DNA from 4 places in the Halomonas sp. H10-59 genome. Region 3 is predicted to be linked to each of the others. Evidence: predicted binding sites of a transcription regulator. Region 3 holds the regulator's gene; each other region holds the start of a gene.
What was found. Region 3 encodes sigma-54, which starts transcription at its own class of promoters, with help from an activator protein. Its sites were predicted from a motif close to TGGCACNNNNNTTGCTNT; they were not measured.
Positions count from the first base shown of each region.

Region 1 (7,785 bases), 2.0 Mb from region 3:
CAAGCTGATTTTCACGACGACACTCCGAGGAGGGTGACGCCGGCCGGCAGGGGAGGCGGTCGGAGTCGAACGTAATAAAGTGTATCTTTGCGTTGCGAAAGGTTCCAGCGCCCACTGACACCTCGCGATCGGCCCGGCAGAGTTTATAGATCCTGTCACAAAGGTCCAAAGTGGTGCGTCGCAGTCTTTATTGCACTTTTGTGGTGCATTGGTCGGCAGATCCTGAAGGTGGTGGGCCTTTGTGCCCTAAGCTGGCGCAAAGGGCCTGTTTGGATAAAAAAGATTTGAAACAATGGGTTGGGATTTTTTTGGTCGATGCTGGTGCAATGCTGGCACGCAATCTGCATTGTGGTTGGCAGTGTCATCGTGTCGCGCACGTTGCCATGGGCAGTGTCCCGGGAGCGTGCTACAAAGGATCCCGGTACCCCTTTTGTTCCCTGGATCATCCCCCGTTTCAAACCGGTGACATGGGATTGGCGCCGTTGCGCAACGCTCGAGTCACGAGACAAGTTCCACTCTGGAGGACCACATGTCAGACAAGACCCTCGCCCTGATCAACGAACATGATGTGAAGTGGGTTGACCTGCGCTTCACCGATACCCGCGGTAAAGAGCAGCACGTCACCATTCCGGCCGCCGAGGTCGACGAAGAGTTCTTCGAGAATGGCCAGATGTTCGATGGTTCCTCCATCAACGGCTGGAAGGGCATCAACGAGTCCGACATGATCCTGCGTCCGGAGGACGGCACCGGCTTCCTCGACCCCTTCACCGAAGACGCGACCCTGATCCTGCGTTGCGACATCATCGAGCCGGCCACCATGCAGGGCTACGAGCGTGACCCGCGCTCCATCGCCAAGCGCGCCGAGGCCTACCTGCAGTCCTCTGGCCTGGGCGACACCGCCTTCTTCGGCCCCGAGCCCGAGTTCTTCATCTTCGACGAGGTGCACTGGAAGGCCGATATCGAAGGCGCCATGTACAAGATCAGCTCCGAAGAGGGTGCCTGGTCCACCGACCGCGCCGTCGAAGGTGGCAACCTCGGTCACCGTCCGCGGGTCAAGGGCGGCTACTTCCCGGTTCCGCCGGTGGACAGCTTCCATGACATGCGCGGTGCCATGTGCAACACCCTCGAGGCGATCGGCCAGAAGGTCGAGGTGCACCACCACGAGGTGTCCAACGCCGGCCAGAACGAGATCGGTGTTGCCTTCAACACCCTGGTCAAGAAGGCCGACGAAGTTCAGGAAATGAAGTACGTGATCCACAATGTGGCTCACGCCTACGGCAAGACCGCCACCTTCATGCCCAAGCCGCTGGTCGGCGACAACGGCAGCGGCATGCACGTCCACCAGTCTTTCTGGAAGGACGGCCAGAACCAGTTCGCCGGTGACGAGTACGCCGGTCTGTCCGAAATGGCACTGTTCTACATCGGCGGTATCATCAAGCACGCCCGCGCCCTGAACGCCTTCACCAACGCTTCTACCAACTCCTACAAGCGTCTGGTGCCGGGCTTCGAAGCGCCGGTCATGCTGGCCTACAGCGCCCGAAACCGTTCTGCTTCCATCCGTATCCCGTACACCGCAAGCCCGAAGGGCAAGCGTGTCGAGGCGCGTTTCCCCGACCCGACCGCCAACCCCTACCTGTGCTTCGCGGCGATGCTGATGGCCGGTATCGACGGCATCAAGAACAAGATCCACCCCGGCGACGCCATGGACAAGAACCTCTATGACCTGCCGCCGGAAGAAGGCAAGGCCATCCCGACCGTGGCCGAGAGCCTCGACCAGGCGCTGGCAGCCCTCGACGAGGACCGCAGCTTCCTGACCGAAGGTGGCGTCTTCACCGACGACATGATCGACGCTTACATCGAGCTCAAGAACGAGGACGTCGAGCGTCTGCGCATGGCGACCCACCCGATCGAGTTCGACATGTACTACAGCTGCTGATCGGCATAGCGCCTCGTGCGTTCCGTCGGCCCCGCGATGATCGCGGGGCCGATTTTTTTTGCGCGGGCCTTGCGCCTGGGCAAGGGATCCCCTTGGCGCGGGTCGTGGCTGCCGTCATCCTCGTCAGGGGAAGGTCGGCGAGGGCAATCACGATGATGCAGCGGTGGACGCGCAGGGCAGGCCGGGAGAGGGGCGAGAGCGCTCCCTCGTCGCCGAGTCGACCATCACTGATGGCCATTGCCTTGCTGGCAGCGTCAGGGCTGGCGTTGCCGGTGGCAGAAACCGTGCCGGCGAGCACCATCTATCGCAGTGTCGGTCCCGACGGCGTCGTGCGCTACAGCGATACCCCCTCGGCCGGCGCCCGCGAGCTGGCACCGCCGCCGTTGTCCAGCGCCCCTGCGCTGGATGTGGCGGCGCCCTCCAGGCCGACGGCGCCTTCAGTACCAGGCCCGGATAGCGACGCCGATGTCTTCCAGCCCCACGATGTCCTGGCCATCGCCTCTCCGGCGGATGGCAGCGTGTTGCCCACGGGGGCCGGGGGAAGATTGAAGGTGCTGGCCGCGATCAGCCCGCCTCCGGCGACGGGGGATCGCCTCGGCCTGGAGGTCGACGGTGTGCTCGCCACCAGCGTCACCGGCATCGGCCCACTGTGGCTCACCAATCTGGAGCGTGGCGAGCATCGCCTGGGCCTGGTGGTGCTGGCCCCATCGGGAGAGGTGCGTCAACGCAGTGCCGATATCGTCATTCACGTACAGCGCGCCAGCCGCCTGCTTCCCGCCAACCCCCTTCGTCCTGCGCCGCCTTGACCCGCGATCTGCGGGCCTTGTGCGGACAGTGATCCAGGCGAGACTGCCCTGCACCAGGTTGGTGCACTAAAATGGTGCGTAGGTGCGCCGACGGTGACCCGCCTCCTCAACAAAAGCACCGTCCTGGCGCCTGCGCGGCGGGAGTGTGCCACTGGCACCAAGGCTGGCCCGCTTCTTGCTTTGAATGTTGTTGTCTGACGCCTGCTCGAGGCCGAGACCTGGACCGCCACCATGGAATGCCGGCTTGGCGCCGTGGCGGCCTCTATCGAGTGGGCGCTTTGCCCCATCAGGATGGACCCATGACGCCTGGCATCATCGAACACCTCACAACTGCGGTCATGCTGCTCGACGGCGAGCTGCGACCGACCTGGATGAACCCGGCGGCCGAGACCCTGCTGGCGGTCAGCGCCAGTCGGGTTGCCGGCGTGGCGCTGACCGACTGGCTCAGCGGCGAGGATGATATCGCCGAGGTGCTGATACGTGCCCGGGATGGGCAGCATCCCTATACCCAGCGGGAGGCGCGGCTGGTCCTTGCCGGTGGAGACCCCCTGACGGTGGACTACACCGTGACGCCGCTGTCGCCTGACGAGCTGCTGCTGGAGATGGAGCCACGGGATCGGCTGTTGCGAATCTCCCGCGAGGAAGCGCTGCAGTCGCGCCAGGAAACCATGAAGGTGCTGGCGCGGGGGCTGGCCCACGAGGTCAAGAACCCCCTGGGGGGGATTCGTGGTGCAGCGCAATTGCTCGAGCGTGACCTGGAGCAGACGCCGGCGCTCAAGGAGTACACCCGGATCATCATCGAAGAGGTGGATCGGCTCCGGGATCTGGTCGATTCCATGCTCGGGCCCAACCGGGTGAGTCGGCGAGAGCCGCTGAACATCCACCGGGTGCTGGAGCGGGTACGCGCGCTGCTATTGGTCGAGCAGCCGCGGGTGAGCATCGAGCGCGACTATGATCCCAGCCTGCCGGAGTTGACCGGCGATGAAGCCCAGTTGATCCAGGCGGTGCTCAATGTGGCCCGCAACGCCGTCCAGGCGCTGGTCGAGTCCGAGACACCGAATCCGGTGATGACCCTCCGGACTCGCGCACGCCGCCAGTTCACCCTGGGCGCCCAGCGCCATCGTCTGGTCTGCGACGTCAGCGTGATCGACAACGGCCCGGGCGTCCCCGAGACGCTGCGCGAGACCCTGTTCTATCCGATGGTGTCCGGTCGTGCCGAGGGCAGCGGCCTGGGGCTGTCGATCGCCCAGTCGGTGCTGCACCAGCACGAAGGGCTGATCGAATGCGAGTCCGAGCCTGGACGCACCGAATTCCGTCTGTTGATTCCCCTGGAGATGAGTCATGACTGATACCGCTCGTGTAATGATCGTCGACGACGACCGGGCCATACGCTGGGTGCTCGAGCGCGCCCTGGCGCAGCCGGACCTTGAGGTCGAGGCGGTCGAGCGGGCCGACGGTATCCTCGATCGACTGCTGGCCGAGCCGCCCGACGTGCTGGTCACCGATATCCGCATGCCAGGTATCGACGGACTCGATCTGATGGCCAAGGTGCGCCAGGTGCACCCGGACCTGCCGGTCATCGTGATGACCGCCCATTCCGACCTGGACAGTGCGGTGGCTTCCTATCAGGGCGGGGCCTTCGAGTACCTGCCCAAGCCGTTCGACGTGGACGAGGCGCTGGCCCTGGTGCGACGTGCGGTGGCCCACGTGCGCGAGCGCCAGCGGCCGGTCAGCGTGCCCGAAGGACTCGACGCCGAGATCATCGGTGAGGCGCCGGCGATGCAGGAGGTATTCCGGGCCATCGGGCGCCTGGCGCACTCGCATATCACGGTGTTGATCAACGGCGAGTCCGGGACCGGCAAGGAGCGCGTGGCGCGTGCGCTTCATCAGCACAGTCCCCGCGCCGCCAATCCCTTTATTGCCCTCAATATGGCGGCAATCCCCCGGGATCTGATCGAGTCGGAGCTGTTTGGCCACGAGAAGGGCGCCTTCACCGGCGCCAGTGCCAGTCGCCAGGGGCGCTTCGAGCAGGCCAACGGCGGCACCCTGTTCCTCGACGAGATCGGCGACATGCCGTCGGAGACCCAGACCCGGCTGTTGCGGGTGCTGGCCGACGGCGAGTTCTATCGGGTCGGTGGTCATACGCCGGTCAAGGTGGACGTGCGCATCATCGCCGCGACCCACCAGGACCTCGAGACGCTGGTCGCCGATGGCCGCTTTCGTGAGGACCTGTTCCACCGCCTCAACGTCATCCGTGTGCACCTGCCAAGGCTGTCCCAGCGGCGCGAGGATATTCCCCGGCTGGCGCGGCACTTCCTGGTCGAGGCGGCCAAGGAGCTATCCACCGACGTCAAGGTGCTGACCCGCGAAGCCGAGGAGTTCCTGACCCGGGTGGACTGGCCCGGCAACGTGCGTCAGCTCGAGAACACCTGTCGCTGGCTGACGGTGATGGCCTCCGGGCGCGAGATCCTGGTCGAGGACCTGCCGCCGGAGCTGCGCGGCGGTGATGACAGCGCCGCAGGTGGGGACTGGCGTGAAGCCTTCCGCGCCTGGGCCGACAGCGCCCTGGCCTCGGGCCACACCCACCTGCTCGAGGAGGCGGTGCCGGACTTCGAGCGCATCCTTATCGAGACCGCGCTCAAGCACACCGCCGGGCGCAAGGGTGAGGCTGCCGAGCTGCTGGGCTGGGGGCGCAACACCTTGACCCGCAAGCTGAAGGTGCTGCTGCCGTCGCTGGCGGAAGACCAGGAGGTCTGAGCGGGCCGGGGCGGCGAGTCCGGGGGGCACCGGTTTAACCAGCCTGCCCGGACCGGCCTACCCCAAGGGGCATATCATCAGCCTGTTATCGGTGGCCTAGAGTGGTGGCGACGTTGCACCGCTACTCTCGGCGTCGGGGGTAGCGTCACGATTCTGAGGCCTACCCCCATGAACCTTTCACGCTCTCGTCGGCTTGGCCTGGTGGCCATGTCGCTGGTTTTCATCTCGAGCCTCTCGCTTGCCCAGGAGCGGTCCTCGCCACGCACCGTACCGGCCAACAGTGAGCCCGCTGCCAGCAGCGAGGATCTTGCTGCCATCGCCAAGGAAACCACCAACCCGGTGGGATCGGCCTGGATGCTGTGGATGCAGAACGACTATACCCACCTGGACGGCGACGACTTCGATGGTCGCTGGTCCAATTCCTTCAAGTTCCAGCCGGTCATGTCCTTCCCCTTCGAGATGGCAGACGACAACTGGAACCTGGTGGTGCGCCCGGTGTTCCAGTACAACTCGAGCCCGATGGACGAGAGCTTCGGTACCCTGGCCCGGGGCGGCAGCCCGCTGGAGATCGATCCCGACGAGTGGAGCCGCAATGCCCCCCATCGCGGGCGTACCGAGGGCCTGGGTGACACCGCCCTGGTGACCCTGGCCGGTCCGGCCCGCGCCGACGGCGTCATCTGGGGCCTGGGGCTGACCCAGATCTTCCCCACCGCCGAGCATGATGTGCTGGGCCAGGGCAAGTTCCAGGCCGGCCCGGCGGCTCTGATCGCGCGCCTGGCGCCCAATCCCGGCGGCTGGAACATGGGCCTGCTGGCTCAGCACTGGTGGTCCTACGCAGGAGAAGATGACCGCGAACACACCAGTCAGACCGATCTGCAGTACTTCCTCAACTACCGGCTCAGCGGCACCGAGCTGGTGGGCATGACGCCCAACGTGCGCATCAACTGGGAGGCCGACAGCGGCGAGAAGGTCAACTTCCCGATCGGCCTGGGCTATTCCAACGTGGTCCGCATGGGCAGCACCCCGGTTCGCCTGGCCGCCGAGATCCAGCACAGCGTGATCCGCGGTGATGAGTGGGATGCGGACTGGAACCTTCGATTGATGTTCATCCCGGTGGTCAAGAACCCGTTCATGTAACGGCGCTGGCAGCCTACGCAAAGGGGCCCCGCCATGGCGGGGCCCCTTTGCATCTGCGGCCGACCAGCAGGCCCGCTATCAGGCAAGCGTCAGCGGTTCGGTGCGGGCTTCGAGCCAGGCCAGCGCCTGGCCGTCGAGCCTCGGCGCCAGCCTGCGGCGGACCTCGTCGTGGTAGGCGTTGAGCCAGTCGATCTCGGCCTGATCCAGGGTGAACAGGTTCAGGCAGCGGGTGTCGATGGGACACAGGGTCAGGGTCTCGAACTCGAGGAAGTCGCCGAAGTCGCTGGGGGCCGCGGCGCGGTTGGCCACCAGGTTCTCGATGCGCACCCCCCACTGGCCGGGACGGTACACCCCAGGCTCGTTGGAGGTGATCATGCCTTCGCGCATGGCGGTATGTTCGGCGACGGAAGCGCCCGAGCTGATCACCTGAGGGCCTTCGTGGACGTTGAGGAAGTAGCCCACGCCGTGGCCGGTACCGTGACCGTAGTCGCGGCCGGTGGCCCACAGCGGCGCCCGCGCCAGAGCGTCCAGCCGCGAGGCGGCGATGCCCTCGGGGAAGCGCGCCCGCGACAGTGCAATCATGCCCTTGAGCACCAGGGTGCAGTCTTCGCGCTGAGCCTCACTGACGGTGCCGACCGGGACCATGCGGGTGATATCGGTGGTGCCACCGCGGTACTGGCCGCCGGAGTCGATCAGCAACAGGCCGTCGCCCTCGATCACCGAATGGGCCTCCTGGATCGCGCGGTAGTGGGGCAGGGCACCGTTGGCGTTGAAGGCGGCGATGGTATTGAAGCTCTCGCAGACGAAGTCCTCGTCCTTGGCGCGTTCCTCGTACAGGCGGGCCTCGACGTCCAGCTCGGTGACCCGTTCGCCGGCGGCGAAGGCGGCCTCCAGCCAGGCGAAGAAGCGACACAGGGCCGCGCCGTCGGCCTCCATGGCCTGACGCACGAAGCCGAGCTCGTGGGCTGTCTTGATGCCCTTGGCCAGGGTGCTGGGCTGGAAGGCTTCGACCACGGTCATCTCGTCCGGCAGGGCCTGGCGGGTCCCCAGCGTCAGCCGGGCCGGATCGATCAGCACCCGTTCGTCCCGCGGCAGGGCGGACAGCCGCGCCGCCCAGTCGGCGTAGTCGGCCACCTCGACGCCATCGGC
Region 1 is NZ_CP098828.1:4,390,612-4,398,396, reverse strand. Features, by position in the region: gene NFG57_RS19185 (glycosyltransferase family A protein) at 1-15, opposite strand, end outside; gene glnA (glutamate--ammonia ligase) at 530-1,936, shown strand; gene NFG57_RS19175 (DUF4124 domain-containing protein) at 2,167-2,742, shown strand; gene glnL (nitrogen regulation protein NR(II)) at 3,042-4,091, shown strand; gene ntrC (nitrogen regulation protein NR(I)) at 4,084-5,499, shown strand; gene NFG57_RS19160 (hypothetical protein) at 5,668-6,636, shown strand; gene NFG57_RS19155 (aminopeptidase P family protein) at 6,715-7,785, opposite strand, start outside.
Region 1: the regulator sigma-54 is predicted to act here: its motif matches at 2,907-2,924, upstream of glnL (nitrogen regulation protein NR(II)).

Region 2 (7,785 bases), 1.0 Mb from region 3:
GGCAGCGCCTTGCAGGCTGCCGCCAGCTGGTTCTCGAGCCAGGCCCAGGCAAAGCCCAGCATGGCCTGTCGCGGCGGCAACCCGCGGGCTACCGCCAGGGCGCTGAAGGCGGTCACATAGCCAGGCTCGTCAGGCAACCCGGCTTCGGGCGCCAGCCCCAGGCTGCGCATCAGGCGCACCAGCGACGCGCCCAGCTGGCGATCCTCCTCGCGCAGCTCTCGGGTCTCGCGTACCGCCCCCAGCCAGCAGTCCCAATGCGCCACCCTATCCTCGTCGCCCTGCTGCCAGGCCTCGACGAGTCGCGCCAGGGCAGGCAGTTCCGCCACCGCCAGGCCATCCTCCAGCACGCCCTCGAGCCAGTCGCCAAGACTCTTTTCATCGTGAACCCAGCCCAGTTCGAAGGCGCTCTCGAGCCCCTGGGACCAGGCGAAGGCGCCGATCGGCAACGCCGGGCTGACCAGCTGCAGCAGCCCCAGCAGGGCCAGATCATCGTGCGCCTGTGACGCAGACTCGATCCCGGCCATCAGGTGATCCCCTGAGCGTGGCTGTGTGAGGAGCCATGTGAGGAGCCATGTGAAGAGCCATGTGGCGAGCCGTGTGAATGGCCATGCCCGTGCAATTGCCCGTGTCCGTGCCCATGGTCATGGTCATGAGAATCGCTGTGCGAATGACCATGCGAATGCCCACCCATGGTGTAGGCGCCCGGCTCGGGATCAAACGGCGCCTGGTGGTGCTCGAGCCGCGCACCAAGCCGCTCGGCCAGCTCTTCCAGCACATGGTCCGGCGCAAAGCGCACGTAGCAGCAGGCGTCACCCTGGTACTCGCCCTCGCCGATACCGAGGGTCACGTGGCGGTTGCCCAGGTGGTAGCACAACCGAGCCAACGCAAGGCCGGCGTCCGGCCCCGGCGCTACCCAGGCGGTCACCACCGGTTCCGGCGCAGCGATGACCCGGACGCGGCTGCCGTCCTCGGCCTGAAGACCGTCGCCGTGGCGCAGCACCGGACCGCGTTCGAGAAACAGACCCGCCGCACGCCCGCTGTCCAGGGTCACCCGCAGGCGCCCCTTGATGCGATCGTCGTAGCTCAGGGTCAGGGTGTCCTGGACTCCGTCTTGCCCATCGCCGACGGGCAACGGCCCGAGCCGGCGGGTCAGCGACAATAGCGAACTCATGGATGACTCCTTGGTACTGTCAGCGGCACTGTCGAAAACCGTCATCATCGCTGACTCAAAAAAGGTGATAGCGCTGGGCCAACGGCAGCACGTCCAGCGGTTCACAGGTCAGAAGCTCGCCATCGCAGGTGACCTCGTAGGTCTGGGCGTCGACCTTGAGATCCGGGCAACGGTCATTGAGCTTCATGTCGCCCTTGCGCACCGCACGCACATCCCGGCAGGCCACCAGGCTGCTTTGAAGCCCCAGCCGATCCTTAAGCCCCGCATCCAGCGCGGCCTGAGAGACAAAGCTCACCCGGGTCGCTGCGGCGGCCTGGCCCAGCGCCCCGAACATCGGACGGTAGTGCACCGGCTGGGGAGTCGGGATAGAGGCATTGGGGTCGCCCATGGGGGCCATGGCGATCATTCCCCCCTTGAGCACCAGCGCCGGCTTGACGCCGAAGAAGGCCGGATCCCACAGCACCAGATCGGCCAGCTTGCCCACCTCGACAGAACCGATCTCATCGGCCAGGCCGTGGGTGATGGCGGGGTTGATGGTGTACTTGGCCACATAGCGGCGGGCACGCAGGTTGTCGGCGCCACGTTCTTGATCTTCCGGCAGTAAACCACGCTGCACCTTCATCTTGTGAGCGGTCTGCCAGGTCCTGCACACCACCTCACCTACGCGTCCCATGGCCTGGGAATCCGAGGCGATCATCGAGATGACGCCGAGGTCATGCAGGATGTCCTCGGCGGCGATGGTCTCGCGGCGAATGCGCGAATCGGCGAAAGCCACGTCCTCGGGAATATTGGGGTCGAGGTGATGACACACCATCAGCATGTCCAGGTGCTCGTCGACGGTGTTCACCGTGTAGGGCCGGGTCGGGTTGGTCGACGACGGCAGCACATAGTCCTTCGAGCAGGCGGTGATGATGTCCGGTGCGTGGCCGCCCCCGGCGCCTTCGGTATGGTAGGTATGGATGCCGCGCTGCTTGAACGCCGCCAGGGTGTCCTCGACGAAACCGGACTCGTTGAGGGTGTCGGTGTGGATCGCGATCTGAACGTCGTAGCGCTCGGCCACGCTCAGGCAGGTATCGATGGATGCCGGGGTCGTACCCCAGTCCTCGTGCAGCTTGAGCCCCATGGCGCCCGCTTCGATCTGGGCCTCCAGCGCTTCAGGCAGGCTGGCGTTGCCCTTGCCGAGCAGACCGATGTTCATCGGCAGGCTGTCGCAAGCCTTGAGCATCTGGTGGATGTGCCAGGCCCCCGGCGTGCAGGTGGTGGCGTTCGATCCGGTGGCAGGCCCGGTACCGCCCCCCAGCATGGTGGTGATGCCGCTGGCCAGGGCCTCGTCCACCAGCTGCGGACAGATGAAGTGCACGTGGGCGTCGATGGCGCCGGCGGTGAGGATCTTGCCCTCGCCGGCGATGACCTCGGTGCCGGGTCCGATCACGATGGTGACGTCCGGCTGGGTGTCTGGATTGCCGGCCTTGCCGATGGCGGCGATGCGCCCCGCCTGGAGGCCCACGTCGGCTTTGACGATGCCCCACCAGTCAAGGATCAGGGCATTGGTGATGACGGTGTCCATCACCGTCTGGTCGAGACGCTGGCTCTGCCCCATACCGTCACGAATGACCTTGCCACCACCGAACTTGACCTCGTCGCCGTAGTGGGTGGCGTCCTTTTCTACCTCGATCCACAGCTCGGTGTCTCCCAGGCGCACCCGGTCGCCGACGGTGGGGCCATAGATGTCGGCATAAGCCTGACGACTGATCTTCATCGGGCGTCCTCCTGGCCGCTGTCGCCGCTGGGTGCACCGGCATCGTCCAGCGCGCCCATGACTTCACCGCGAAAGCCGTAGATATGACGACGCCCGGCGAAGCTCACCAGGGTGACCTCACGGCTCTGCCCCGGCTCGAAGCGCACCGCGCTGCCGGCGGCAACGTCCAGACGAAAGCCCCGCGCCCTGTCGCGATCGAACGCCAGTGCCGGGTTGGTCTCGGCGAAGTGATAGTGGGATCCGACCTGAATCGGTCGATCTCCGCGATTGGCCACCTCCAGCGTGACCCTGTCGCGACCCTCGCACAGGGCGATGTCACCGTCCTTCAGTTGGTATTCTCCGGGGATCATCCCGCGCCCTCCCTATTGGTATCAGCGTATGAGCCTGTCGCGTCGCCCCCGGATCAAGCCGGGGCCTGGCAGCGTCACGAGATCGGGTTGTGCACCGTTACCAGCTTGGTGCCGTCGGGAAAGGTGGCCTCGACCTGCACCTCGTCGACCATTTCCGCCACCCCTTCCATTACCTCGTCACGCCCCAGTATCTGGCGCCCTCGGCTCATCATCTCGGCCACACTCAGGCCTTCCCGGGCACCCTCCATGATCTCGCAGCTGATCAAGGCCACCGCCTCGGGATAGTTCAGCTTGAGCCCCTTGGCGCGTCGCCGCTCGGCCACCAGGCCAGCGGTAAACAGCAAGAGCTTGTCCTTGTCACGCGGTGTCAGCTCCATCCTTTCATCCTCGATGTTGGTCAGGGTGGTCAGGGGTCGCCTGTCCCGCCCGGCATGACATTCAGGTAAACCAGATGCGCGGCACACAGGCCTCGCGATCCATCAGCATCGGACGCAGCAACGTCCAAGCCGCCTCGCACAGCGACCAGGCCTCGCGCCGCGAGTGACCGAGGTAGCGCAGCAGCAGGACGCCATCACGCACGGTGACGGCCCAGCGCTCGGCTTCACCAGCGCCGGGACTGCCGGCAAGGTCATTCCCTCCCTGCCCCAACCCTTGGCGCAGACGTTCGATCGCCGCGGACTCGTTTTCGAGCCCGACCGCCCACAGGGTTGCCTGGACGCTGCACCCTCGCTGCCCCCAGGCGCCGTGAAAACGACGATGGTCAGGGTCGAGGGGCTGGCGCTCGATCCACAGTGGTCGTCCGTCCCGGGATAACCGAAAGCGCTGTTCGAGGTGGCCGCTGGCAAACGGCAGGTCACTGGCCGGCCGGCCCAGCGCCAGCACCTCCCAGCCCAGGCAGCGGGCGCTGCCGGAAAGCTCGATCTCGGTGGCCTGGACCCCTCGCGAGCCGTCGAAGGCGATGGTTTCCTGGGGCAACCACTCGAGCAGCCCGCCCTCCTCGACCACCAGACGAGTGCGCTGGGACCAGGCCACGGCGTTGCGGTCGGCCCGATACAGCTTGTTGGCCGCCGGTGTGGTCAGCAGTGCCCGCGCGCCCGCGCCCACCCGCGCCTGGATATCCAGGATATCGCCGCTGACCAGGCCCCCCGGGGGATGCAGCAGATAGACGTGGCAGGTGCCGTCGCGGCCTTCGGGATAGAAGGGACGCTGCACCCGCAGGGGGCCGCGATGATCCACCCGATAGAGGCGAGTGGCCTGGCCATCATGGCGAAAGCCGAGATCGAGGCTGGCCTCCCAGCGCCGTCCTGCGTCGAAACGATGGCCGTGCCGATCGGTCGAATCCTGTGTTGTCTGCGCGCTCATGGCTCTCCCGGGCGGTCCGTCGAGTCGGCGTGGCAAGCGAAAGTAAAAAAGGCCACCACCATTGCCCAATCAAGGTGCAAGCCCCGTACCAGCTTCTCGAATCTCTATTTTTCTACTTATTTTTCAATTTCTTATAGAACAACCAAGGATTGCACCAGAGAAAAGCACGCCTTTGGTCGCGCACAAAAAAAGTGCGCAACCTTACGATTGCGCACCATTGATGTGCAGCGATTCACCCTGATTGACGCGCTACCGCTCAGACGGTCAGGTAGCGCTTCACCACGGCGTCGTCGAGCTCACCGATATCACCGACGGCGACTCTCCGCCCACGATCGAGGATGGCGAAGTGGTCGGCGAAGCGTCGGGCAAAGGGCAGTTTCTGCTCCACCAGCAGCACGGTCAGCCCATCATCGGCGATCAATCGACGGATGACTTCGCCGATCTGGGCGACGATATTGGGCTGGATGCCCTCCCCCGGCTCGTCGAGGATCAACAGCTTCGGCTCGATCACCAGGGCGCGCCCGATCGCCAGCTGCTGCTGCTGACCGCCGGACAGATCGCCGCCACGCCGGTGACGCATCTCCTTGAGTACCGGGAACAGCTCATAGATCCGTTCGGGCACCTGGCGCAGGCCATCACCACGGGCGGCAAGGCCAGTGCGCAGATTCTCCTCCACCGTCATCAGCGGAAAGATCTGGCGTCCCTGGGGCACATAGCCCACGCCCAGGCGTGAGCGATCCTCGAGGCGACGCTTCTCCAGCGCGACACCGTCGGCGTAGTGAAGCTCACCGCCGGTGATCGGCACCTCGCCCATGATCGCTTTCATCAGGGTGGTCTTGCCGACGCCATTACGACCCAGCACACAGGTACAGGCCGCCCTGGGCACGTCGAGATCGAGATCCCACAGGGTGTGGCTCTCGCCATAGAACTGATTGAGCCCGCGAATGCTCAGCATCGATCCACCTCCTTGCCTGTCTCTCGCGCCCACCGGCCGCAGACCTTCGCCCACAGCGTGGCCAGCCTGCCGCGGGATGCGCCGTCCGCCCAGTACAGCGCTCTTACCGAAGACTGCTGAGGTACTCGCTCCAGTCCGATCATGCCGCCTCCTCGTCGCCACCCAGGTAGACCTCGATCACCCTGGGGTCGCTTGCCACCTTGTCCATACTGCCCTCGGCCAGCACCGAACCCTGATGCAGCACCGTCACCGTGCGGGCGATCGAACGCACAAAGCCCATGTCGTGCTCCACCACCACCACCGAGTGCTTGCCGGCGAGGCTCAACAACAGCTCTGCGGTACGCTCCATCTCCTGCTCGGTCATCCCCGCCACCGGCTCGTCGACCAGCAACAGTCGAGGGCGCTGCATCAACAGCATGCCGATCTCGAGCCACTGCTTCTGTCCGTGGGACAGGATGCCCGCCTGGCGGCGACTGAGCGACGCCAGGCCCACCGTCTCGAGCACCTCCTCAATTCGCGCCAGCACCTCCCCGGTCATGCGCGCCTTGAGGGTCGGCCACAGACTCTTGTCCATGGCCATCGCCAGCTCGAGGTTCTCGAACACCGTCAGCGCCTCGAACACCGTGGGCTTCTGGAACTTGCGCCCGATGCCGAGCCGGGCGATCTCCGGCTCGTTCTTGGTCAACAGGTTGTGGCGGCTGCCGAACCACACGCTGCCCTGATCCGGGCGCGTCTTGCCGGTGATGATGTCCATCATGGTGGTCTTGCCAGCACCGTTGGGGCCGATGATGCAGCGCAGTTCGCCGTCGTCGATGGTCAGGTTGAGATCATTGATGGCCTTGAAGCCGTCGAAGCTCACCGACACGTCCTCGAGATAGAGGATCGGGCCGTGGCGCACGTCGACCGGCGATTGTTCCGGGACCAGGAAGTCGAAGACCCGATCGCGATCGGCCAGGCTCTGAAGAAAGCTCATGGGGTGGCCTCCCTGGGGGTTGCATCCAGCGTGTCGGTTGGCGTGTCGGGTTGCGTGTCGCTGTCATCGTCGCTGCCTTGCTGGCGAGAGCGTGACAAAAGCCCGGCGATGCCCTGGGGCAGCAGCACCGTCACCAGCACGAACAGCGCACCGAGCGCGAACAGCCAGGCCTCCGGCATCACCCCGGTGAACACGCTCTTGGCGTAGTTCACCGCCAGCGCACCGATCACCGCGCCATAGAGGGTGGCACGGCCACCCAGGGCCACCCACACCACCACCTCGATGGAGAACAGCGGCGAGAACTCGCTGGGGTTGATGATGCCCACCTGGGGCACATAGAGGGCGCCGGCGACCCCGGCCAGCATGGCCGAGACGACGAACACGAACAGCTGATAGCGCTCCACCCGGTAGCCGAGAAAGCGGGTGCGGGACTCGGCGTCGCGCACCGCCACGCAGACCCGCCCGAGCTTGCTGACCACGATGGCGCGGCACAGCAGGAAGCCCAGCGCCAGCGCCACGCCGGATGCAATGAACAGCCCCAGTCGTGTGGCGTCGGCGGACAGGTCGAAGCCCAGCAGTTCCTTGAAGTCGGTCAGGCCGTTGTTGCCGCCAAAGCCCATCTCGTTGCGGAAGAACGCCAGCATCAGCGCAAAGGTCAGCGCCTGGGTGATGATCGACAGATAGACCCCGGTGACCCGCGAACGGAACGCCAGGAAGCCGAACACCAGCGCCAGCAGGCCCGGCGCCAGCAGCACCATCACAAAGGCAAAACCGGCCATGTCGAAGCCAAGCCAGTACCAGGGCAGACTGTCCCAGTCGAGGAACACCATGAAGTCCGGCAGCAGTGGATCGCCGTAGACACCGCGGTCGCCGATCTGGCGCATCAGGTACATGCCCATGGCGTAGCCGCCGAGGGCGAAGAAGGCGCCGTGGCCCAGGCTGAGAATCCCCAGGTAACCCCAGACCAGATCCACCGCCACCGCCAGCAGCGCGTAGCACAGGTACTTGCCCAGCAAGGTAACGGTATAAGTAGAGACATGCAGCGGATGCTCCGGCGCCAGCAGCAGATTTGCCGCCACCACCAGCGCCATGGTGGCACCGAGCACCGCCAGGAAGATCAGAGTCGACCGCTCGCCGAACGGGCGAGCCAGCCATAGTCGGGATGATGGCATCGCTCAGCCCTCCGCCGCGCGGCCCTTCTGGGGAAAGAGTCCC
Region 2 is NZ_CP098828.1:2,665,976-2,673,760, forward strand. Features, by position in the region: gene NFG57_RS11685 (urease accessory protein UreF) at 1-524, opposite strand, end outside; gene ureE (urease accessory protein UreE) at 524-1,171, opposite strand; gene ureC (urease subunit alpha) at 1,227-2,930, opposite strand; gene NFG57_RS11700 (urease subunit beta) at 2,927-3,280, opposite strand; gene ureA (urease subunit gamma) at 3,355-3,657, opposite strand; gene NFG57_RS11710 (urease accessory protein UreD) at 3,719-4,642, opposite strand; gene urtE (urea ABC transporter ATP-binding subunit UrtE) at 4,899-5,597, opposite strand; gene urtD (urea ABC transporter ATP-binding protein UrtD) at 5,737-6,570, opposite strand; gene urtC (urea ABC transporter permease subunit UrtC) at 6,567-7,742, opposite strand; gene urtB (urea ABC transporter permease subunit UrtB) at 7,746-7,785, opposite strand, start outside.
Region 2: the regulator sigma-54 is predicted to act here: its motif matches at 4,716-4,733, upstream of NFG57_RS11710 (urease accessory protein UreD).

Region 3 (7,785 bases):
TCCAGCGCCCAGGGCGTCCAGGGCGAGCAGCGCATTCGCATGACCCTCGAGCCGGAAAGCCAAGGAAACTGATGAAGACTCTCCACGCTCGCCATCTGGCCAAGAGCTACAAGAAGCGTCGCGTCGTCCAGGACATCAGCCTGTCGATCGAGCAGGGCAGCATCGTCGGTCTGCTGGGCCCCAACGGGGCCGGCAAGACCACCTCCTTCTACATGATCGTCGGCCTGGTCAGAGCCGACGCCGGCAGCATCAGCATCGATGATCGGGACCTGAGCCGCGCGGCCATGCACCAGCGCGCGCTGGCCGGTATCGGCTACCTGCCTCAGGAGGCTTCGATCTTTCGCAAGCTGTCGGTGGCCGACAACATCATGGCGATCCTCGAGACCCGCAAGGACCTCGACCGCGAGGGCCGAGAAGCACGTCTCGAGCAACTCCTCGAGGATTTCCACGTCAGCCATATTCGCGACAACGCCGGCATGAGCCTGTCCGGCGGGGAGCGGCGCCGGGTCGAGATCGCTCGCGCCCTGGCCACCGAGCCGGCCTTTATCCTCCTCGATGAACCCTTCGCCGGGGTCGACCCGATCTCGGTGGGCGAGATCAAGTCCATCATTCGTCAACTCAAGGCCCGCGATATCGGCGTCCTGATCACCGATCACAACGTGCGCGAGACCCTCGATATCTGCGATCGTGCCTACATCGTCGGCGACGGCCAGATCATCGCCGAGGGCAGCGCCGAGTCCATCCTCGCCAACCAGCGCGTCAAGGAGGTCTACCTGGGCGAGAACTTCCGCCTCTAGGCCGCAGGGCCGCCCGACAGCCGCAGTCGCATCAAGCGGCCGCAACACTTGCCAGCATCAGCATCCAACCGCCGGCCCCGAAAGGGTCGGCCTCACCTTGCACACAGGGGCCCCCCCTCGAAAGAACCACCTCCCCCCCTACCAAGTTGTTCCACATCGACCTTTTCACTCCCTCCCACAGGTCAAAAAACACCAACTTGGCAAGATGCTTGCATGTCTGATGACTCGTCGTTAGGGTAAAGCCTTTCGACAACACTGGTGGATCCCGACCCATGGCCCTCAAGGCGTCACTGCAGCTGCGCATCGGTACCCAGCTGACCATGACCCCGCAACTGCAACAGGCGATCGGCCTGCTGCAGCTTTCGACCCTGGACCTGCGCCAGGAGGTCCAGCAGGCGCTGGAGGCCAACCCCATGCTCGAACTCGAGGACGAGTTCGGCGAACAGCAGACCAGGGAAGCCGTGGAAGATGACTGGGCGGATCAGATTCCCTCGGAACTCAGTGTGGACAGCGACTGGTCCGACACCTACCAGGACCTGGGCACCACCCCCGCCGGCAGTGGCGAGGCGCCGGATTTCGAGCGCCAGGCAAGCTCCCAGTCACTGCACAGCCACCTGAGCTGGCAACTGGCGATGCTCGACGTCAGCGACCAGGAACGCCTGATCGCCGAGAGCCTGCTCGACGCGGTCAACGCCGACGGCTATCTCGAGCAGACACTGGATGACATCGCCCAGGGGCTCGAGCAAGACGGTCGTCGCCCCCCTCCCCTCGCCGAGGTGGAGGCGGTGCTGGTTCGGCTGCAACAGTTCGAACCGACCGGAGTGTTCGCCCGCGACCTGCGCGAATGTCTGATGCTGCAACTGGATAGCCTGCCTCGCGATACCGTCCTGCTGCCCCAGGCCGGACGACTGGTAAGACAGTTTCTCGAGGCGCTTGCCAGCGGCGACCGACGTCTGCTGAAGCGCCGACTAGGACTCGATGACGACCAACTCGACAGCGTCATCGAGCTGATCCGAAGCCTCGACCCACGTCCCGGCAGCCAATTCGGTGACAGCGATAACGACTACGTCATTCCCGACCTGGTGGTACGCCACACCGAAGAGGGCTGGCGCGTTGAACTCAATCCGGATGCAATGCCCCGACTGCGCATCCAGCCCGACTACGCTGCGCTGATTCGGCGCGCGGACAAGAGCCAGGACAACCAGTTCCTCAAGGACCACCTGCAGGAGGCGCGCTGGCTGATCAAGAGTCTGTCCAGCCGCAACGACACCTTGCTGAAGGTCGGCCGGGAAATCATGGTGCGTCAGATCGACTTCCTCGAGCAGGGAGAAGCGGCCATGAAACCGTTGGTGCTGGCCGATATCGCAGACAAGGTGGAGATGCACGAGTCCACCATCTCCCGCGTGACCACCCAGAAGTTCGTGCACACGCCTCGCGGCGTGTTCGAGTTGAAGTATTTTTTCTCGAGCCAGGTCGGCCAGGATGGCGACGCCCATTCCAGTACCGCCATCCGCGCCATGATCAAATCGTTGATTCAAAAGGAACCTGCCCGCAAACCTCTGTCGGACAGCAAACTGGTGGAATTGCTGGCGGAAGACGGCGTCAATGTCGCCAGACGCACCGTGGCAAAGTACCGGGAAGCCATGAATATTCCGTCTTCCAGCGAGCGCAAGCGCCTGCGCTGAGGCCTTGCGCTGCGGCGTCGCTAGCCTAGTTATCGGGAAAGCGCAAGCACTTGAAATTTCGCATGACATCTGCGTCTTTCTGCGTAGCGTCGAGGGGGTTTGCAGGATCGGAAAAAGGGTTACAATCAAGCCACCACCCGAAAGAGCAAGGAGCCTGTCATGCAAGTCAACATCACCGGCCACCACGTCGAATTGACCGATCCCCTGCGTGACTACGTACAAGAGAAGCTCACCCGTGTGGAGCGCCACTACGACAACATCACCAACGTCCAGGTGACCCTCTCGGTGGAAAAGGAACGCCAGCTGGCCGCCTGCACTCTTCACGCCGCCGGTGCCGACCTGCATGCCGAAGCGCAGGACGGCGACATGTATGCTGCTATCGACGCCCTTGCCGACAAGCTGGACCGCCAGCTGGTCAAGCACAAGGAAAAATCCCAAGCCCGCGCCCAAGGCGCCGGAATTCGCTGACTCTCATGACATTGGAAGCCATTCTCCCTCCCGAGCGCACATTGTTCGATGTCCCGGGAGGCAGCAAGAAGAGGGTGCTGGAGTTTTTCAGCACCTTCATTGCGCAGAACACCCCGAGCCTGGACAGCCAGGAGGTCTTCAGTCGGCTGATCGGACGTGAGCGCCTGGGCAGTACCGGCATCGGCAATGGCGTCGCCATTCCGCATGCCCGCAACCCCCACTGCAAGGCGCCCATCTCCGGCTTCCTCAAACTCGCGGAACCTGTCGACTTCGATGCCATCGATGGTGAGCCCGTCGATCTGGTGTTCGTGCTGCTGGTACCGGAAGAGGCCGACGACGCCCATCTCGCCCTGCTCGGCCAGGTCGCCGGCGTCATGAACGACGCCGACACACGTCACCGTCTGCGCCACGCCAGCTCCCAGCGCGAGCTTCACGAGCGCCTGCAGGAAGCCATCCGCCAACAGGCGCCGGGGGACGACACTCCCTCCTGATCGCGGCCTTGCCTAGGCCATCAGCAATGGACGCCTGCCCAAGGAGACAGGACATGCAGCTCGTGATCATCAGTGGTCGCTCCGGCTCGGGAAAGTCCGTGGCCCTTCAGGCCCTGGAGGACCTGGGGTTCTACGCCATCGACAACCTTCCCGCGACCTTGCTGGGCGCCCTGGTGGACGAGCTGGAAAACGGTCATTCCCGCCGTATCGCCGTCAGCGTCGACGCCCGCAACCTGCCTGAGGCGCTGGAACGCTTCCCCGCCCAGCTGGCGTCCCTCAAGCAGAGTCCGATCGACTGCCAGGTGGTCTACCTGACCAGTGATGCGCGAATTCTGCTCGAGCGCTATTCCCACACGCGGCGCCGTCACCCCCTGACCCGTGATAGCGACATGACCCTGGCGGAAGCCATCGAGTCCGAGCAGAAGGCCCTTTCGGGTATTCGAGACCTGGCCGATCTGGTCATCGACAGCTCTCGCCTGTCGGTGCACGAACTGCGTTCGCGCATCGCCGAACAGGTCGCCGACCACCGCAGCGGCCAGTTGAGCCTGACCGTGGAGTCCTTCGGCTTCAAGCGTGGCGTGCCGCCGGATGCAGACATCGTGTTCGATGCCCGCTGTCTGCCCAACCCCTACTGGGAACCATCGCTGCGTGATGCCAATGGCTGCGATCCCAGCGTCATCGACTTCCTCGAACGCTATCAGGACGTCGCCGACATGAAGCGCGACATCCTCGGCTGGGTGCGCACCTGGCTACCGCGCTATCAGCAAAGCCAGCGCAGCTACCTCACCGTGGCGGTGGGCTGCACCGGAGGACAGCATCGTTCGGTCTACCTGGCCGAGGGAATCGCCTCGGCCCTGGCCGACCAGCATCCCCGCGTCCGTCTACGCCACCGCGAACTCGGCCAGCAACGCCGACTGGACAGCGGAGGACTCTAGGCGTGGCCCGACGCACCCTGACCCTGACCAATCGTCGCGGCCTGCATGCACGCGCCGCGACTCGCCTGGTTACCTGCTGCCAACCCTTTGACGCCACCGTCACCGTCCACCATGGCAGCCGCTCGGGTGACGCCGCCAACATCATGTCGCTGCTGATGCTGGCCGCCCCCTGCGGAACGGAACTGACCCTGGAGGCCGAAGGCAAGGACGCGGACGCGGTGCTGGACGCTCTGGAGGCACTGTTCGACGCACGCTTCGACGAAGACGCCTGACGTCTTCCCTCTCCTTGTTTTGACCGCCACCCCCTGCCTGCCAAGGACGCCATGCAACTGATCCAGACCGGCAAGTACACCGAGGTCCACTACGATCCGGACCAGGACGCCTTCATCAAGACCTTCACGCCCAAGACCAGCGATCGCTGGCGCTACCGCCTGGGCATCCGGCGCTACCCCGGCCACAATTTTCGCTATGTCGCCGGCCGACTGGAGCGACTGGGTATCGCCACACCGAAAATCCTGTCGGCAGAGCGCTATCGCCTGGTCACCGCCAACGTGCACGGCATCGCGCTTAAAAAGCTGGTCCTCGACTCTCCGGAACTGCAGAACCGCTACCTGGACATTCTCGAAGCCTTGTACCGTGACCGTATCCACTGTCGTGGCCTGCACACCGAGAACTTCCTGGTCGTCGACGGAGAGGTGATCGCCATCGATCTGGATGCCTACAAGGCGCCGCGGGTCTTCACCTATCCGCGCCGAGAGTTCATCGACTGCCTGAGTCGCTCGCTGAAAAACGACGAGGCGTTCCTGTTCGAGCGCTTTCTCGAACGTGTCGACGCCCAGCATCCCTGAGCCCGGCATCCCTAAGCCCAGCAACCCTGAGAAAGCACCGCTCCTCCTTGCGCCCTCGCCTGCCCCGCTCTACCCCGATTTTCCGGGTACGAGCGCTGGTGTTGGCGACGGCAGCAGCAGCGGTGGTAAACTTTTAACTCGTCACTCAGTTTACCACCAAGCGTCCTTCAGGAGCCGACATGACCTCTCCGGTGTGGCATCCCTACGCCCATCTCAAGACCCAGGCCCCTGCCCCCCGGGTAGTCGGCGGCCAGGGCACCCGCTTTACCCTGGACAGCGGCGAATCATTGCTCGACGCGACCTGCTCCTGGTGGTGCATGATCCACGGCTACGGACATCCACGGCTGGTCAAGGCGATTCAGGAGCAGGCTACCACGCTGTGTCATGTGATGCTTGGAGGACTAACCCACGATCCCGCCGACCAGCTCGCCCGGGAACTGGTTCGCATCACGCCAGAGGGCCTCAACCACGTGTTCTTCTCCGACAGCGGCTCGGTGGGCATGGAGGTGGCGATGAAGATGGCGGTGCAGTACCACCATCTGCGCGGCCGCCCCAACAAGCACCGCATGCTGTCGCTGATGAAGGCCTACCACGGTGATACCGCCGGCTGCATGGCGGTGTGTGACCCCGAAGAGGGCATGCATTCGCTGTTTTCCGGCTTTCTTCCGAAGCACCATTTCGCCCCGGCGCCGACGGCACCCTATACGGCCACGCCAGAGCAGGTCGCCGCCGACCTCGACGCCTTGCGAGCGGTGCTGGAAGCCCACCACCACGAGATCGCCGCGCTGTTGATGGAGCCCCTGCTGCAGGCTGCCGGTGGCCTCAACATGACCTCTCCGGACTATCTGAAGGGTGCTCGCGCCTTGTGTGACGAGTTCGACGTGCTGTTGGTGTTCGACGAAGTGGCCACCGGCTTTGGCCGCACCGGGCGCATGTTCGCCGCCGACCATGCCGGTGTCAGTCCGGACATCATGGTGCTGTCCAAGGGGCTGACCGGCGGCTACCTTGGCCACGCGGCGACCCTGGCCAACGACCGTGTCCATGACACCTTTATCGGCGACAGCGAGCTTCACGCCTTTATGCACGGCCCGACCTTCATGGGCAATCCGCTGGCCTGTCGCGTGGCACTGGAAAGCCTCAGGGTCTTCGAGGAGGACGACTATCTGGGCCGTATCGCTCGGCTCAACGCCATCCTTGTGCAGGAACTCGCCGGCGACAGTGACCTGCGCGCCCACCCTGCGGTGGCCGACATCCGTGTGCTCGGCGCCACCGGCGTGATCGAGGTGCACGACAGTAAAGCGCTGAAAGGCGCCGCCGCCATCGCCCGTGAACAGGGCGTGTGGCTGAGGTCCTTCGGCAGATGGCTTTACACCATGCCTGCCTATATCACCTCGGATGACGAGATGCGCCAGATCATCAAGGCCATGAAGGCTCCTTTCACAGCAAACGCATAACTTTCACAGCAAACGCATAATTAGTGGGCAGGGTCGGCGCTGACTAGCTCTCTACCAGCCCGCCGGCCTATATCACCTCGGATGAGGAAATTCACCAGATCATCAAGGCCATGAAGGCGCCTTTCACAGCAAACGCATAACTTTCACAGCAAACGCATAATTAGTGGGCAGGGTCGGCGCTGACTAGCTCTCTACCAGCCCGCCGGCCTATATCACCTCGGATGACGAAATGCGCCAGATCATCACCGCAATGAAAGCGCCGTTTCTTTCTGCATAGTCAGGGTCGGCGCTGGCTGGCTCTCTACCAGGCGCTACCACGTTCTACCAGCCCCAGAACAGCAGCCACCAGGCGCCGATCACCGGCGCCTGGGCGGCGAGCATGGGCAGCATGGCCAGAAGTCGACGCGGGCCACTGGCGTAGCGTCCGAGGATGCCCCATCCAAGCCCCGCGCTTGCCAGTACGCCAAGCCCCAGCAACAGCGCCCTGGCGTCATTGGCCCAGTGGATCAGCAGGCCATCGCCTCGCAGCAGGGTCAGGGTGGTCATCGACAGGCCCAGGAAGACGCCGACCGCGGCCAGGGGTATCAGGGCGTAGGACAGGTGCCACAGTCGCTGCCAGCGCCAGCGGCCAAGCAGACGGTTGGTCAGCGACAGCGACAGCGAGACAAGCCCCCCCAGCACCAGGGTCGTGGCACCGATATAGCCCAGCAGCAGGGCTCCATCGAGCAGGGTGAAGACGTCGTTGTGTTCGGGATAGTGGGTCAGCAGCCACCAGGGTGCGCTGGTTTCCAGCGGCCATCCCCAACCGTGCTGATAGAGCCAGACAGCCGCCTGCTGCTTGGCGGCCACGAACCAGGGGCTCGCCGACCAGTGGAATGCCCCCACCGCGATGCCCAGCAGGCCGAACACCACCAGCACGAACTCCCACAGGGTCGCGGGTCGCTGAGGCGGTGGCGACAACACCTCGATGCCGGGCGCCCTGAGCTCGAGATGGATAGCATCCTTGTAGCCTGAACAACGCGAGCACAGATGGCAGTCACTGGCGCTGTCCAGCTGCTTCAGCGGGATCAGCACCGGGCAGTCCGGAGCCCGACTTCTTGACACCTC
Region 3 is NZ_CP098828.1:1,632,529-1,640,313, reverse strand. Features, by position in the region: gene lptA (lipopolysaccharide transport periplasmic protein LptA) at 1-72, shown strand, start outside; gene lptB (LPS export ABC transporter ATP-binding protein) at 72-797, shown strand; gene NFG57_RS07305 (RNA polymerase factor sigma-54) at 1,070-2,482, shown strand; gene raiA (ribosome-associated translation inhibitor RaiA) at 2,642-2,950, shown strand; gene ptsN (PTS IIA-like nitrogen regulatory protein PtsN) at 2,956-3,441, shown strand; gene rapZ (RNase adapter RapZ) at 3,495-4,376, shown strand; gene NFG57_RS07285 (HPr family phosphocarrier protein) at 4,379-4,648, shown strand; gene NFG57_RS07280 (hypothetical protein) at 4,700-5,224, shown strand; gene bioA (adenosylmethionine--8-amino-7-oxononanoate transaminase) at 5,404-6,678, shown strand; gene NFG57_RS07270 (4Fe-4S binding protein) at 7,000-7,785, opposite strand, start outside.

Region 4 (7,785 bases), 1.3 Mb from region 3:
GGTTCACTGTCCGGTGCTTCTGCAACTTTGCCTGCGTGACAGCGTCGCGCCGATTGCCCCCGGCTACCGGCTGGCGGAAGCACTGGGATCGCGGGCCACACTCAAGACCTACGACACCGGCCACTTCGAGATCTACGAGGGTGACTGGCGGGCGGCCTTCGCCGACGACCAGCGGGAATTTCTCGCCCAGGCGATGGCGCAGTCGCCGGCGCCAGCGCCCACGGCCCACGCCACCGAGTCGCCTCAGCACACTCCAGACGAGACCGACCCGCCGCCCGCCCGGTAGCCTGGCTATACTGGCGACGACACCTGACTGGCCACGCCCGAGGGCATGCGAATGCGCCACTACCCCTGCCAACGCTGTGACAACCGCCTGTTCTTCGACAATACCCTCTGCCTGGTATGCCACTCCGAACTTGGCTGGTGCCCGGGTTGCCATGCCCTGGTGACGGTCGATCTCCAGCCCGATGGTCGCTACCGCTGCGTCGACGACACCTGCGCTACGCTGCTGGTCAAGTGCCACAACTATTCCGTGGAAGGGGTCTGCAACCGCATGATCACCAGCGAGGAGGCCAACCGTGGCATGACGCTGTGTGACTGCTGTCGCCACAACCAGGCCATCCCCGACCTGTCGGTGCCCGGCCATCGTGAACGCTGGGCCAAGCTCGAGAGTGCCAAGCGCCGGCTTTTCTACACCCTCGACCTGCTGGGGCTACCCCACGAGGTAGATGACCGCCGCGCCAACCCGCCGCTGGCCTTCGCCTTCCTCGCCGACGAAGTGGCGGCAGAAGGCGACTGGCACTCCAGCGACGAGGGCATGCCGGTGTTCACCGGTCACGCCGGCGGACTGATCACCATCAACGTCAAGGAAGCCGACGACGTCGAGCGCGAGCGCCTGCGTAACGACTTCAACGAGGCCCACCGCACCCTGATCGGCCACTTCCGCCACGAGATCGGACACTATTACTGGGAGTTGTTGATCAAGAACCGTGACGAGCCAGCCTGCATCGAGGTATTCGGTGACCACAACAACCCCAGCTACAGCGAAGCCCTCGATCGCCACTATCAGCAGGGACCACCGAATGACTGGCGCGGCCGCTTCGTGTCGGCCTACGCCACCATGCACCCCTGGGAGGACTTCGCCGAAACCTTCGGCTTCTACCTGGACATGGTCGCCATCCTCGATACCGCCGGACACTTCGGCATCACCCCCACCGGCTTCGACGAGGACCTCGAAGCGATGTTGACCACCTTTCGCCGCCTGAGTCTCGGCTTCAACGAGATGAATCGCGAGATGGGGCTGCTCGACCTGGTGCCCGAGGTGATCACCCCGACCATCGCCTGCAAGCTTTGCTATATCCACGACATGGTGCTGGCAGCGCGACGACAGCAGTGAACCGCCCGGTGCCCACCTAGCACCACCATGCGCCCCTCCCTTTCCAGGAGGGGCCGCAATGCTTGGCAAGGTCCGGCTTGGCTAGATCCGGCCTGGCAAGATACGGCTTGGCTAGATCCGGCCTGGCAAGATCCACCTTGGCTAGATTCAGCAGTGGCTCAGGGCAGGCGGGCCATGGGATACCTGGCCCGCCTGGCTTCACGCCTGGTCGCTGGCCGCCAGTAGCTCGCCATCGCCCAGGTCATCGAGGGTCGGGAAGTAGGTGCGGGCGATCGCCGTATGCAGCTCGGCAAAGCCCTGTTGCAGCACGTCGATAAAGTCGTGCAGGGCCTCGGGGGAGCGCACCAGGGCACGGACGTCGGCCTCGGCCACATCGGCCAGCACCAGCGTTGCCGTGGCCAGGGCGCGCTCATGTCGTGGCAGCGAGCGCAGCGCGCGAATACTGTCCTTGAGACTGCGCGACACCGAACGCGGGAACAGGGAGTCCTGCACCAGGAAACGCAGCACGTCGGTGGCCCTGACCCGGCAGCGCACGTGCTGTCGATACATCTGGTAGGCCGTCAACGACTTGAGCACGCTCATCCACTGCAGGTGCTCGAACGGACGAATCTCGTCGCTATCACGCTGCAGCAGGTTGGCCGAGCGCACATCGATGATGCGGGTGATCATGTCGGCCCGTTCGAGCTGGCGCCCGAGCATCATGAAGGTCCGTGATCCACCGTAGCTGAGGGTGCCCTCGATCAACCCGATCAACGTCTGACAGCCACGAATCACCAGCTTCAGAAAGCGCTCTCGGCGTCCCGGGCCGAGGCCCGCATCGGCATGGGCACTGGCGGTCATGTAGAGCTGGTTGATTTCTTCCCATACCTCCCGCGGTACCACGTCCCGCGTGGTGCGCAGATTCTCGCGGGCCTGGGCAAGGGCGGACAGGATCGAGCCGGAGTAGCGTCGGTCGGCACACAGGAACTGCACCACGTTGCGATCGTTGGGCTCGTCGTAGAGGGTCTCGAACACCTCGGCGCCCCCGGTGATATCAACCATCGCCGCCCATCCCAGCGGTTGGCGGTAGGGCATGTCGAGCATCAGGTGACTGGAGACGTTGATCAGCCGGGCGGTATCTTCGGCACGCTCGATGTAGCGGGCCATCCAGTACAGGTTTTCGGCGACTCTGGAAAGCATCAGCATGGTCTCAGTCCTCCCCCGTCTCGACGATCCAGGTGTCCTTGCTGCCGCCCCCTTGGGACGAGTTGACCACCAGCGAGCCCTTGACCAGGGCCACACGGGTCAAGCCACCGGTGGTGACGTAGGCGCCGTCCTGGCCCGACAGGATGAAGGGGCGTAAATCGACGTGGCGCGGCTCGGGCCGGCCATCGAACAGCGTGGGGGTGGTGGACAGGTTCAGCATGGGCTGAGCCATGTAGTTGCGTGGGTTCTCCTGGATCAGCCTGGCGAAGGCATCACGCTCGGCCTGGGAGGCCTGAGGCCCCATCAACATGCCGTAGCCGCCGGACTCGTTGGCGGGCTTTACCACCAGTTCATGCAGGTGCTCCAGCACATAGCGGCGGTCTTCCTCGAGCATGCACAGGTAGCTCGGCACATTGGGCAGCAGCGCCTCCTGATCCAGGTAGTACTTGATCAGTTTCGGCACGAAGGCGTAGACCACCTTGTCATCGGCGACACCGGCCCCCGGGGCGTTGGCCAGCGCCACCTTGCCGCTGCGCCAGGCCCGCATCAATCCGGGTACGCCCAGTACCGAGTCCTTGCGAAACGCCTCCGGGTCGAGGAAGGCGTCGTCGACGCGGCGGTAGATCACGTCCACACGGGTCAGCCCCTGGACGGTGCGCATGTAGACCACGTCGTCGTCATCGACCAGCAGATCCGGCCCCTCGACCAGCTGCACGCCCATCTGCTGGGCCAGGTAGGCGTGCTCGTAGTAGGCCGAGTTGTAGATACCCGGGGTCAGCACCACCACCTGGGGATCGTCCCAATGGCGTGGCGACATGCCCGCCAGCATGTCGTAAAGCTGGGGCACATAGTCGTCGACCGGATGAATCTTGCCCGAGGCGAACAGCTCCGGCAGCACGCGCTTGGTCACGTTGCGATTCTCGAGCATGTAGGACACCCCGGACGGTATCCGCAGGTTGTCCTCCAGCACGTAGACGGTGCCGTCGCCACCACGCACCAGATCGGAGCCGCAGATATGCGCCCAGACCCCGTGGGGCGGATCGATCCCTACACACTGGGGGCGAAAGTTGACGGATTGCTCGAGCACCGCCGCCGGCAGCACGCCATCCTTGACGACCTTCTGGTCGTGGTACAGGTCGTCGATGAACAGGTTGAGCGCCTCGACCCGCTGCTTGAGGCCTGCCTCGGTGCGTCGCCACTCGTCGGCGGGGATGATGCGAGGCACGATGTCGAAAGGCCAGGCGCGGTCGATCATGCTGCCCTCGGAATACACCGTGAAGGTGATCCCCATGGTGCGAATGGCGATCTCTGCTGCGTTCTTGCGCTCTTCCAGCTCGTCAGGAGCAAAGCCCGCGAGCACGTTACACAGCATCTTGGCCGCCTCCCGCGGCATCCCGGGCGTCGCCACCAGTTCGTCATAGAACCCTGCGCAGTCGTACTGCTGCCAATCCACATGGCTCATCGGCACACCCTCGATTGTTTTCGGCATCCGGCGACCCGACAACGACGATGGCACCCCCGCCTTCGACCGTACCGGGTCCCTCCTTGCTGTATAGCAAGCTCTGTACCAGACCGCCGAGAATAGGACACAGCGCCGCGCCTTCTCGCCGGACCGACGGGCGCAATTGAGCAGTTTGGACAAAAAGCGACCACTTGCTCCTGCCGAAAGTGCGCCACGAGCCAGCAAGAAGGGGCAGCGAGCACCGATCTGGTGCAATCCGGGCGGCACCTGACGAGCGTGAGCGGCAGCTATCATCAGCCCTTGCGACGCCGGTCGAAACCCCCTGTTGCTGACGACGCCTACCTTTCGAGCTTGAGCAATCAGCAGGAGTCGGGTACATCTTGTCGCCACGGTTCGGGGGGGATATCGTCACCTTCTGCAACATTCGCCTACACCCAGGAGCCTCCTCGCTTCCCATGCCTGCCTCTTCTCGTTCCGCCCTCCCTGGCTCGTGCGCACCGCTGTCCTGCCCTGCTCAAGACAGCGGCGCCAGGCGGTGCCGTGTGGCCAGCCTTGGCAGGGGTGTCACGGCGGGATCCGGCAGATGATCTATCGACTTCGCCACACCACGCGCTACCACTACAGCGAGATCGTGACACTCAGCGAGAACGAGGCCTGCCTGATGCCCCGTGAGATGGCCTACCAGCAGGTTGCCTGGGCGCATTTGTCGATCTCGCCGGGCGAGTCGCTACGCCAGAGCCGACAGGACGCCTTCGGCAACCATATCGCGCTGTTCGCGGTCGACACCCCCCATACCCAGCTCGAGGTCACGCTGGAGGCGCAGGTCATGACCTCGCCTCGCGCCACACCGCCGCAGGCCATCATGGGCTGGGAGCGGTGTCGAGAGCGGTTGGCAGACCGCCACCAGCCAGGTTTCCGCGAAGCACAGCCGTTTCTTGAAAACTCCGCCTATATCGAGCGCCGCCCGCTGCTCGCCGCCTGGGCAGAAGACTGTTTTCCCGCTGGTGGCGATCTGGTGGACTGCGTGGAGCGCTTGAACCGTCGCATCCATGAGGAATTCCGCTACGACAGCGAGTTCAGCGACCTGGAGACGACACCGTCCCAGGTGCTCCAGCATCGCCGTGGGGTGTGTCAGGACTTCTCCCACCTGGCCATCGCCACCCTGCGCTCGGTGGGTCTGGCCGCGCGCTACGTCAGCGGCTACCTCGAGACGCTACCGCCTCCAGGACAGCCTCGACTGATGGGCGCCGACGCCTCCCACGCCTGGTTCTCCGTGCTGATACCCGGCTGGGGTTGGCTCGACTTCGACCCCACCAACGGTGTGCGCGCCGGCGAACGACACCTGTTGCTTGGCTGGGGCCGCGACTACGAGGACGTGGCGCCGCTCAAGGGCGTGGTGACCGGTGGTGGGCGCCAGCGCCTCGAGGTGGAAGTGGACGTTGTTCCCGCCGGGGAAGTCGCGGCCACCGGCCCGACCTCCGCCAGCCCCGGCGATCACCCAGCAGCGCCGATGGCCGGCTGATTCGCTGTCCTTTATATTGCGCAGGCTCTGCCCGGCCTTGCCCTGCCCACCGTCTTCCAGGAGAGATTCCATGCAGGACCTGTTGATCTGGATCGCCACCGGCTTCGGCCTGGGCTATTCCCCCTGGGCGCCGGGGACGGTCGGCTCCCTGATCGGACTACCGGTCGCCTGGTGGCTGTTCCGGCTACCGCTCGGCACGCGCCTGGCCGTTACCCTGACGCTCCTCGTGCTGGCCGTTCCCGTCTGCCACTTCGCTTCGCTGTGGCTGGGCGGCGGCGACCTGCCCCAGATCGTGCTCGACGAATGGGTGGCCCTGCCCATCGCGGTGCTGGCCTTCTCGCGCTACCGACGGCGCATCATCCTGCCGCTGGGCTATCTACTGTTTCGCCTGTTCGATATTTCCAAGCTGTCCCCGGTACGCGAGATCGAAGGTATTGGCGGGGGACTCGGCATCGTCGCCGACGACGCGATGGCTGCTCTGTACGCCGCCCTCACCCTGGTACTGCTGGTGCGCCTGACCCGCCGCTACTGGCAACGAGATCCCGAGCAGTCCTCATAAGCCAACAGTGCGGCCTGCCAATGCCGGGCGGCGCTTCCTAAACCCACAGCCCTGACACAAAAAAACCGCCCTCGACGGGCGGCCAAACGGGACAGGGGTCTATCGAAACAGTGACCGGGGGAACTCGTGCCCGGCCTCTGGCGACCAGTGCAGCAGATGTTGCACTGGCGTCAGTCACTCAGCATCGGTTATTCAGGGATCAGCACGCTGTCCACCACGTGGATCACCCCATTGCTGGCCTTGATGTCGGACTCCACCACGGCGGCATTGCCTACGCTTGCCGAGCCTTCCTGGGCGTCGATGGCCATGTCGGTTCCCTGCAGGGTGGTCACCTCAGATGAATCCTCCAGTGACACTTCTCCTTCCACCATGTGGTAGGAAACGACCTCGACCAGACGTCGGTGGGAGGCCTTGTCGTCGCTCATCCACTCGTCGAGCTGTCCTGGCTGCAGGGTACCGAAGGCTTCGTTCGTTGGAGCAAAGAGCGTATAGGTTTCATCTCCCTGTAGCGGCTCGTCGAGGCCAGCCTTCTCGACAGCGTCAAGCAATGTCGAGAAACGTCCGTCGGCCTGGGCGACTTCGAGCAGATTGCGTGAGGGATCCTGCTGTTGCTGCTGATCCGCTTCGGCCACCCCGCCAGCGAGCAGCGCTACGCCGAGCACGCAACTCGGCAGGAACGACGTTGCGGCAGACATTGCTTTTTTCATGCTCTCGCCTCCTTGCGGTGATTGCTCCGAGATGTCGCGTCGCCACTGCGCGCCTCCCGGGAACCTCTCTGTCGGGGCTGTTCAACCAGGACGACGCAGTTCATGTACAAAAATTAGATCAAGAACAAGTAATGTACAAGAAAAAGTTTTACGACAGCTTTCGCCACTCTGATCATCAAAGCATCATCTTTTGACGTCATGATATGGGCGCTGCTCGGAAAGACGGTAATGACGGCGAGATGCCGATACGCTTCCGGCGACAGAAAACCTATACAATACTTGCATATCAAGCCTGGCGATGAGAACCTTTCGTACCGTTGAGGCTCGGCCAGGAGGGCCATACGCAGCCTCGCTTCCACAACGGAACGAACGACGGCACGTCATGCGCCAAGGAGGGCGACCCGTGTACTACCCGATTTCCTGTACCCGCTGTGGCCACGACCTGGCCAGCACACCGGGACCTGTAACGGCTCAGCCCAATGACTGGGAAGAGCTGAACTGCACCGAGTGCGGTGAGTTTCATGCCACCCTGGGCGCCTGGGAAGAACAGCAGACGCCCGACCGCCTGCGCTTTCTCAACAAGTCTCGCAGCCTGATGATGGCCATGCGACGTGAGCACGATGCCTTGATCGAGCAGCAGCACACCAAGGGAGAGCGAGTCGCATGATCACCGTCGCCCTGGACCTGAGCTGCACCATCTGTGGCCACTCCCGCTTCACGCTGCCTGTTGGTCAAGACGACGGCGACAGCGTTCACTGCGCCAACTGCACCGCCTACAAGTGCAAGGCCATGGACCTGGAGCGCGCGCTAATGGCGACTCTGCCACCGTCCATGCCTGCAGTACCGACTTCCTCTGGCGCCGCCCAGGCGGTACCCGCCTGAGCGATGGCTTGAGAGACAGCGTTTCAGCGCCCCGCTTTTCGCCGACGCGTCCTGGCGATTCACGCCGCCCCT
Region 4 is NZ_CP098828.1:373,081-380,865, reverse strand. Features, by position in the region: gene NFG57_RS01750 (alpha/beta fold hydrolase) at 1-286, shown strand, start outside; gene NFG57_RS01745 (putative zinc-binding metallopeptidase) at 338-1,396, shown strand; gene NFG57_RS01740 (alpha-E domain-containing protein) at 1,595-2,581, opposite strand; gene NFG57_RS01735 (circularly permuted type 2 ATP-grasp protein) at 2,586-4,043, opposite strand; gene NFG57_RS01730 (transglutaminase family protein) at 4,627-5,565, shown strand; gene NFG57_RS01725 (phosphatidylglycerophosphatase A) at 5,636-6,124, shown strand; gene NFG57_RS01720 (fasciclin domain-containing protein) at 6,313-6,831, opposite strand; gene NFG57_RS01715 (hypothetical protein) at 7,235-7,498, shown strand; gene NFG57_RS01710 (hypothetical protein) at 7,495-7,713, shown strand.
Region 4: the regulator sigma-54 is predicted to act here: its motif matches at 4,134-4,151, upstream of NFG57_RS01735 (circularly permuted type 2 ATP-grasp protein).